4 regions of the Enterocloster bolteae genome follow, and region 2 is predicted to be linked to each of the others. Evidence: predicted binding sites of a transcription regulator. Region 2 holds the regulator's gene; each other region holds the start of a gene.
The links. The regulator HrcA, encoded in region 2, represses chaperone genes, less so after heat shock. The targets are predictions, from matches to a motif close to TGTTAGCACTCNNNNNNNNNGAGTGCTAACA.
Positions count from the first base shown of each region.

Region 1: clpB (ATP-dependent chaperone ClpB) is a predicted target of HrcA. The motif match lies at 1,276-1,306, and genes of this name have one in related genera.
Region 3: CGC65_RS19485 (Hsp20/alpha crystallin family protein) is a predicted target of HrcA. The motif match lies at 1,067-1,097, and genes of this name have one in related genera.
Region 4: CGC65_RS07225 (co-chaperone GroES) is a predicted target of HrcA. The motif match lies at 1,257-1,287, and genes of this name have one in related genera.

Region 1 covers NZ_CP022464.2:6,135,850-6,138,055, reverse strand. Annotated here, with positions in the region: gene CGC65_RS28520 (purine-nucleoside phosphorylase) at 1-233, shown strand, start outside; gene CGC65_RS28515 (hypothetical protein) at 377-1,210, shown strand; gene clpB (ATP-dependent chaperone ClpB) at 1,427-2,206, shown strand, end outside.
Region 2 covers NZ_CP022464.2:3,789,233-3,791,438, forward strand. Annotated here, with positions in the region: gene grpE (nucleotide exchange factor GrpE) at 1-208, opposite strand, end outside; gene hrcA (heat-inducible transcriptional repressor HrcA) at 227-1,279, opposite strand; gene CGC65_RS17750 (3D domain-containing protein) at 1,656-2,206, shown strand, end outside.
Region 3 covers NZ_CP022464.2:4,194,242-4,196,447, reverse strand. Annotated here, with positions in the region: gene CGC65_RS19490 (amidohydrolase) at 1-441, shown strand, start outside; gene CGC65_RS19485 (Hsp20/alpha crystallin family protein) at 556-999, opposite strand; gene CGC65_RS19480 (serpin family protein) at 1,272-2,206, shown strand, end outside.
Region 4 covers NZ_CP022464.2:1,539,402-1,541,607, reverse strand. Annotated here, with positions in the region: gene groL (chaperonin GroEL) at 1-833, opposite strand, end outside; gene CGC65_RS07225 (co-chaperone GroES) at 877-1,161, opposite strand; gene CGC65_RS07220 (hypothetical protein) at 1,391-2,035, shown strand; gene CGC65_RS07215 (hypothetical protein) at 2,196-2,206, opposite strand, start outside.

The sequences.
Region 1 (2,206 bases), 2.3 Mb from region 2:
AAATGTGCAGGATACTGGGCGGGGATGCAGTTGGCATGAGTACGGCCTGCGAGGCAGTGGCGGCCAATCACATGGGGATGAAGATATGCGGTATATCCTGTATATCCAATCTGGCCTGTGGTATGACAGACGTTCCTCTGTCCCACAAGGAGGTCCAGGAGGCGTCGGATAAAATGGCCCCTCTCTTCAAAAAACTGGTATCAGAGTCCATCAGAAAACTGGGGAGTATTTAAACTTTTATGAAAAATTAAAGAAAAAGACATAGTAAAATAGTGTTTTTCGTAGTAATATGTAACGTGGACAAAGGCAGGGGGAATATGCTGCCCGTCCTGGCATAGTATATGACATATCATGATTTAGAAAAGAGGAGATTATTATGAAGAGACACTATTTGGCAGTTGCAGTCCTGGCACTTGCATTGGGGATGACAGCTTGTTCTTCCGGCAATAAAGAAACTACAGCGGCCCCAACTACTACAGCATCCCAGACTGAGACAGAGAAAGCGGCAGAAGCAGAAGACGATATGGAACTGGAATACTTCTATGGTTTTGTGGGAGAGGTAGCTGATAAGGTGGTTACCGTTAAGGACGACGAAGGCAAAGAAGTGAAGTTTGATGTATCTGAGGCTAAGATTGAAGGCGCAGATGCCATTGGAGAAGGTGATGAGGTAGAGGTTGCCTACGCAGGTGAGCTTTCCGCAGACACCACCAAGGCAAAATCAGTGGATATCGTTACATCTGCAGCAGCAGAGGCAGCGGAAGAGGCAGCCGCTGAGGAGGATGACATTGTCACAGGAACCGTAGAGAAAGCAGACGACAATACCCTGACCCTGACCACGGACGAGGGTACATATACCTTTAACACCAAGATTGCACAGAAGGTATCCAAGGACGGCATCAAGTCCGGAGTACAGGCAGATGTGACCTACTACGGGGACCTGGAAGACGAGACCGACAAACCGGTGGCCACCAAAATTGTGACCGAGGATGCCATGGACTCAGAAGACGCTAAGATCAATACTCTTTCCGGCAAGGTGGCAGAAGTTGGGGCGGATTATGTGGTCATCGACACAGCGGACCCGGAGAATACCCTGTTTACCTTCCTGGGAAAAGAAGGAATGTTTGACAAACTGAAGGTAGGGGATACCGCAACTGTTATCTACGAGGGGACCCTTACAAACAAGACAATTACAGCTACCGGCGTGAAGTAGAGAAGATGCAGCTGGCCGCGGCACAGACAGATAAGGACTGTGCCGCGGCATTTTTTATTTAAAATAATTAGCACTCGACCCTTGACAGTGCTAACAACATGTGTTATAGTACGACTAGAACAAAGATGACAAAGCACAATTCCGTAGGCCGCTGCTTCCGGAGGATACACACAGGCATTCTGGTCAGAGGCGGCAGAGAAGAAAGGGGAATGGGCAATGAATATTAATAAATTTACTCAGAAGTCAATGGAAGCAGTTCAGAACTGTGAGAAGCTGGCATATGAATACGGAAACCAGCAGATTGATGAGCAGCACCTTCTGTACAGCCTGCTGACCCTGGAGGACAGCCTGATTCTTAAGCTGATTACCAAGATGGGAATACAGGGAGATATGTTTTCCAATGAGGCAAAGCAGGCAGTGGAGCGTCTGCCCAAGGTAAGCGGCAGCGGCCAGCTTTACATCAGCAGTGATTTGAATAAGGTGCTCATAAGCGGAGAGGACGAGGCAAAGGCCATGGGTGATGAATATGTATCCGTGGAGCACTTGTTCCTGTCTCTTTTAAAGCATCCCAATAAGGAAATCAAGGCGTTATTCAAGTTATATAATATAACCCGTGAGACATTTCTTCAGGCACTGTCCACAGTAAGGGGCAACCAGAGGGTGGTCAGCGATAATCCTGAGGCCACCTATGATACATTAGCCAAATACGGATATGACCTGGTGGAGCGGGCCAGGGACCAGAAGCTGGACCCGGTTATCGGCCGTGACAGCGAGATTCGTAATGTTATCCGTATCCTCTCCCGTAAGACGAAGAACAACCCGGTGCTTATCGGTGAGCCCGGCGTGGGCAAGACAGCCGTGGTGGAAGGTCTGGCCCAGAGAATCGTGCGGGGGGATGTCCCGGACGGACTGAAGGATAAGAAGCTCTTTGCCCTGGACATGGGAGCCCTGGTGGCGGGAGCCAAGTACAGGGGTGAATTTGAGGAACGGCTGAAG
Region 2 (2,206 bases):
ATCCCTTTTTTTCTTCCTTTTCAGCGGCAGGCGCCTGCTCTGTATCTTCCTCTGCGCCTTCCGGCACATCTTCTGCCGTCTCTCCGGTCTCAGCGGCAGCCTCTGTATTCCCTGCCTCCCCGGATCCGGCCTCAGAAGTCTGTTCTGTTCCCGCTTCCTGCTCTGTATTCAGGGCCTCGTCTTCCTTTTTTAACGCTTCGTCTTTCATATCTTCACTCACAGCTTATCACCTTTCATCTTTTTTAAATGCTGTATCCAGCTGATTCATCAGATTGCGCAGAGTCCCAAGAACCTTTTCATAATCCATTCGCTTGGGCCCTATAATACCGATGGTTCCCCGAAGGCCTCCTCCCAAATCATAATTGGCAGTGACCACACTGCAGTCCTTCATGGACTGCACCGGGCTCTCATCACCGATATAAACCTGAATGCCTGCTTCTTCCTCTGTACCGGAATTGACTTCCGCCACAAATTCCTGCAGCACTTCTTTATGTTCCAGTGTATCAATGAGCCGGCTGGCCTTGTCGCCGTCCGAAAGCTCAGGGTACTTGAAAATGTTGGTAGCTCCGCTGGTATAAATCTGCAGGTCCTCTTCCCCTGCCTTGATGGCCTCCGCCACCTCGTTAAGTACCAGATCCACCACCTGGCTGTGGATGCCTGCATCGCCCTTTAGCTTGCTGATAACATCCAGATTGATATCCTCTATGGTCAGCCCGTTCAGGCTGCTGTTAAGCAGGATGTTCAGGTTAAGGAGCTCCTCGTCGCTGAGATTATCCTCAATATCAATCATGGTGTTCTTAATGATATTGCCTTCCACCACCACAACCACCAGAAGCTTATGCTTCTCCATCTTGGAAAGCTGGATGAACTTAAGCTTTGTCTTGTGATAACTGGGGCCGCTGATCATGGTCGCATAGTTGGTATTAGCTGCCAGCACCTGAGCCATCTTCTTTAGGACCAGTTCCAGCTTATCAACCTTTTGGACCATCATCTCCTTGAACTCGGTTACCTCGCTCTCCTTATCCAGCATAATCTGGTCCACGTAGAACCGGTACCCTTTGTCGGAAGGAATACGTCCCGCTGAGGTATGGGGCTGAACGATATACCCCATCTCTTCCAGGTCTGACATCTCATTTCGGATGGTGGCAGAGCTGAGCTTAAGGTCTGAATACTTGGAAATGGTCCTGGAGCCCACCGGCTCTCCGGTTTCCAGGTATGTCTTGATGATGGCCTTTAATATAGTCACCTTCCTGTCGTCCAGGAGTGCATCCAATGGCATCTGCTCACCTTCCTTTCTTTTATTATTAGCACTCAACGTTCGGGAGTGCTAACATCTACATTCCATAATATATTCCTTCTGGAGTCATTTGTCAAGAGATAAATCCAAATTCTTTTCATATTATTTAAGGCCTCCCGTTTCCTGCCGGCACATCATGTGCCATTTCCCTCTCAGTATCAACTAAATATTGGAATTCATCCTCCACTTTTTACATAAACACTCCAAATTCAAGGCTTTTTCTCTCCACTTTTTATACTCTTGTAACACTTGCTTAATTATTTTAACTTGACAAGTAACATTTTTGTAATATAATGAAGGTACAACTTTATAAGCCATATAAAACCATAACAATATGATAAGATTGCGAGGTCGTTGTATGCATTACTTTAAGAAAACCCTTCTGGCCGCAGCCATGGCTGCATTCAGCCTCACGGTGGCTTTTCCGGCATTTGCGGACGAGCCTGTGGGAATGGATGTGACCGTAGTGGAGGCCGGTGCATCAGATACGTCTGAGGACTCGTCCCAGGAAATCCAGGAAACTTCCGCTTCCCGGGAATCCAAAGGCCGCAGAGCCGCTGTAATGAATGAAGAAGAATACATAGCCCAGGGACCAGGCGCCCAAAAGGAGGAGAAGGAGGAAGCTCCGGCCCCCAAGGAGACATCACTTGGACGCTTTACCATTACAGGATACTGTGGCTGCGAACAGTGCTCCGGCGGTCATAATCTTACCTTTTCAGGTACGGTTCCCACTCCAAACCACACTATTTCCGCTGATTTAGATTATTTTCCCCTTGGCACCAGGCTGAAAGTTGACGGTACTGTCTACACGGTGGAGGACAAAGGTTCTTCTGTAAACGGTAATATTCTCGATATTTTCTACGGCTCCCATGAGGAGGCCCTGGCCAAAGGTACATACACTGCAGAGGT
Region 3 (2,206 bases), 410 kb from region 2:
ATCATTCCCTCCTTTTTCCTGGCCCATGTATACCACTGGGGGGACATCCACGTCCGCAATTTTGGTCAGGAGCGGGCGGGACGCATCAGCCCGGCTGCATCGGCCCTGAAGGAGGGCATCTGTTTCACCCTGCACCAGGACAGCCCGGTTATTATGCCGGACATGATGGAGACTCTGTGGTGCGCCGTAAACCGGCGTTCCAGGGAGGGTAAGGTGCTGGGACCGGAGGAGCGCATTCCGGTGCGGGATGCGCTTAAGGCAGTGACGGTCAACGGGGCATACCAGTATTTTGAAGAAAATGAGAAGGGAACCGTCACGCCCGGGAAAAAGGCGGATTTTGTGGTGCTGGAACAGAATCCTCTGGAAACAGGGGCAGATGAGATACGAAATATCAGGGTGCTGGCAACCATCAAGGAGGACCGGCTTTTGTGGAAAGCATAGGATGAAAGAAAGAATATAAAAGAACTAAAAAGGACACAGCCGGGATGGGGGATTCACGGCTGTGTCCGTTATTAGGGATAATATATATAAAAGGAGTTGGGCATTCAATGATGATTACAGAATATCAATATACTTGGGTGTTTCCTCCACCTTGGGCGCATCCTTTGGCACCTGAAGCCTCAGTATGCCGTTTTCAAAACCAGCCTTGATATCTTCCTGGCGAATCTGCTCGCCTACAAAGAAGGTTCTCTTACATGAACTGGTATAGCGCTCCTTGTGAATCAGGGTGCCCTTGTCATCCTTGCCCTCGCTGGACTTGGTTATATCAGCGCTGACAGTCAGATATCCGTCCTTAAGCTCTGCCCTGATATCCTCTTTCTTGAATCCGGGAAGTTCAATCTCTAAAATATAGTTTCCATCCTTCTCCATGATGTCGGTACGCATCACCGGAAGCTTCTTGGCCTCCTCACCCTTTTCGGAGGCGCTGGTAAAGAATGGGTCATTGAAAAAGTCATCAAATAAATTAAGTCCGTAGTTTCTTCTTGGTATTAACATCATCGTTATATCCTCCTCGCTCATAGAACTGTTTGGTTTCATTTGCTTTATGCTTGTATTATAGCACGATTGTTAGCACTGTCAAGAGGTGAGTGCTAATAAAATTATAAAAAAAGTATGAAGTATATTAAGAGAGCATTTGCAGCCTGTACGCAGCATATCCTGCGGCCTTCAGAGAAAAAACATAGAACCGTAAGCAGGGATTAAAGTAAAACGTGGAAGGATATGGTAAAGTAATCATAAGGTTTCCGCATATCTGCGGCAGGGAGGGGAATATGATGAAACATTTGATGCAAATGATAACGAAAAGGAAAAGGAAGTATCTGGGAGCTGGGCTGCTTCTGACAGCCATATTTTTATCTGCGCTCACATCCGGGTGTGCTTTAAATGGCCTTCATAAGGGCACCCAGGATCTTACCCGGAATATACCCAAGGAAGAAGTGGAGACAGTGGATATGATGGAGCCATCCTATGAATCTGTAAATCCACGGAAGGAACTTACAGAATTTTCTCTGGAACTTCTGAGTGAAAACCTGTCCCATGGCAATTGCCTGATTTCGCCTCTTTCCATTGTCTCCGCCCTGGGAATGACTGCAAATGGAGCGGAGGGCAACACGCGGGCGCAGATGGAACAGATGATGCATACGGATACGGCTGTCCTGAATGATTATCTGAAGGCATACACAGATTATATGCCCAACAGCGAGGCCTGCCAGGTCAACATAGCGAATTCCATATGGTTCAGGGACAGGGACAGCCTGGCTATAAATGAGGATTTTCTTAAAACCAGCCGGAATTATTACGATGCATCTATATTTGAGGCTCCCTTTGACGCGGGCACAAGGGATGACATCAACAGCTGGGTAAAGAAGGAAACCAACGGCATGATTCAGAAACTGCTGGAAGAGGCGCCGCCCCGGGACGCGGTTATGTATTTGGTCAATGCGCTGTCCTTTGACGGGGAATGGCGGGATATCTATAAAAAGAACCAGATACATAAAGGAACATTTAACGCGGAAAACGGGGAACACCAGTCCGCGGAGTTCATGTATTCCACAGAAGCAGTCTATCTTGAAAATACATTGGGGAGGGGATTCCTAAAACCATATGGGGACGGCGCCTATGCATTTGCCGCGGTCCTGCCTGATGAGGGTATGACGATGAAGGAGTTTCTGGAGAGGTTAAAGGAAAATGGGATTACAGATCTTCT
Region 4 (2,206 bases), 2.2 Mb from region 2:
CCGGGAGCCTTCACAGCCACTACGTTGAATGTGCCTCTCAGCTTGTTTACAATCAGGGTGGTCAGTGCTTCGCCTTCCACATCCTCAGCGATGATGAGAAGTCTTGCGCCCATCTTAACAACCTGCTCCAGCAGAGGAAGCAGATCCTGGATGTTGGAGATCTTCTTATCGGTGATCAGCACGTATGGATCGTCTAAGTTAGCTTCCATCTTATCCATATCTGTGCACATATAAGCGGACAGGTAACCTCTGTCAAACTGCATACCTTCAACCAGGTCAAGCTCTGTCTTCATTGTCTTGGATTCTTCAATGGTGATGACGCCGTCCTTGGAAACCTTCTCCATAGCGTCTGCTACCATGGTTCCCACTTCATCATCGGAAGCAGAGATGGCAGCTACCCTTGCAATCTGCTCTTTGCCGTTGATCGGCTTGCTCATCTTCTTGATAGCTTCCACAGCTGCATCTGTAGCCTTCTTCATACCTTTTCTCAGAACGATTGGGTTTGCGCCTGCTGCCAGATTCTTCATGCCTTCGTTTACCATGGCCTGAGCCAGAACAGTTGCTGTGGTGGTACCGTCTCCGGCCACATCGTTGGTCTTGGAAGCAACTTCCTTGATCAGCTGTGCGCCCATGTTCTCATATGGATCCTGCAGCTCGATTTCCTTTGCAATGGTAACACCGTCGTTTGTAATTAACGGAGCGCCGAAGGACTTATCCAGGACAACGTTGCGTCCCTTCGGTCCAAGGGTCACACGTACAGTATCTGCTAACTGGTTAACGCCTGCTTCCAGTGCCTTGCGGGCTTCTACGCCATATTTAATCTGCTTTGCCATCTTTCATCAACCTCCAATATTCTATGTTCTACTGTTTTATTTATTATTCAACAACTGCCAGGATATCGTTCTGCTTTACGATAACGTACTTCTCATCCTCAATCTCTACTTCTGTTCCTGAGTACTTGGAGTAGATTACCTTGTCGCCGGCCTTAACCTGCATGGTTACTTCCTTGCCGTCAATAACTCCGCCTGGTCCCACTGCAATGACCTCTGCCTGCTGCGGCTTCTCTTTGGCTGCCCCCGGAAGGACAATGCCGGACTTCGTTGTCTCTTCTGCAACTAACTGCTTTAACACTACCTTGTCAAACAATGGTACTAACTTCATAATTGAATTCCTCCTTGCTCGATATTCTGATTTTTCTTTCTTGATTTTTTTCCTTACTACTTTCTTTTGCTCACATGATATGTTATATCACCAGTTATTAGCACTGTCAAGAGTTGAGTGCTAATTTCTTTTAATTTTATTGTTTTTTTACAATTTGCTGTTTCTTTTTTTTTCCATTCGTATTACAATAATAACAATAAGGCATAATATGACCCATAGGGGAGCTTTTATGCATCACCATTACAAGAAAGGGGTTTTTGGCATGGCAAAGAAAGGTTGGGGTAAATTCGTGGCATTTGCAGCAGTAACCGGTGCTGTAGCTGCCGGCGTTTCCTACGTACTTCAGTATAAGACATACCACAGGGAGCTGGAAAAGGATTTCCGGGAATTCGAGGATGGCGACGAGGACGGGACAGATCGCACCATTGATACACGCAGCCTGGACCGCAATTACATCTCTCTTTCCTCCAGCAAGGACGAATTCAAGGTGGCTGCCAAAGATATGGCCCAGGCAACGAAGAATGTCCTTAAGGATGCCGGAAGCCTGCTGTCGGACACGGCCCATGAGGCGGTTTCCGCTGCCGTGGACACGGCTCAGATTGCTCTGCAGACCGTGAAGACAAAGAAAGCGGATTTCATGGATGAGCACTCCAGGGATAAGGATGATGATTCTGATTTGTTTGAAGATGAGGGCTTTCTGGACGACGACTATGTGGACGAGGACGACCTCTATGATTACCGCCGCATGGACGGCAGCTCCTCCTATGATTCAGGAGATCTTACGGAAGATGATTACGACGACAGCAGCGAGGAGCCTGAGAAATCGGAAGCAGGCCGCTCTACCGCTATCATTGAGGAAGATACACTGGAATAACACAGCGGTTTAGGACCATGTAAATGAACCAAAACAGTATAAAACAGAAAAACTCCGGGAGCATGACAGTTCATGTTCCCGAAGTTTTTTGGCACTTTATTCTGTATTTCATTTATCCGTTTACTCTTTTTTTTCTTCTTTTTAACTCTTTTTGACTCCTTTATTCCTCCC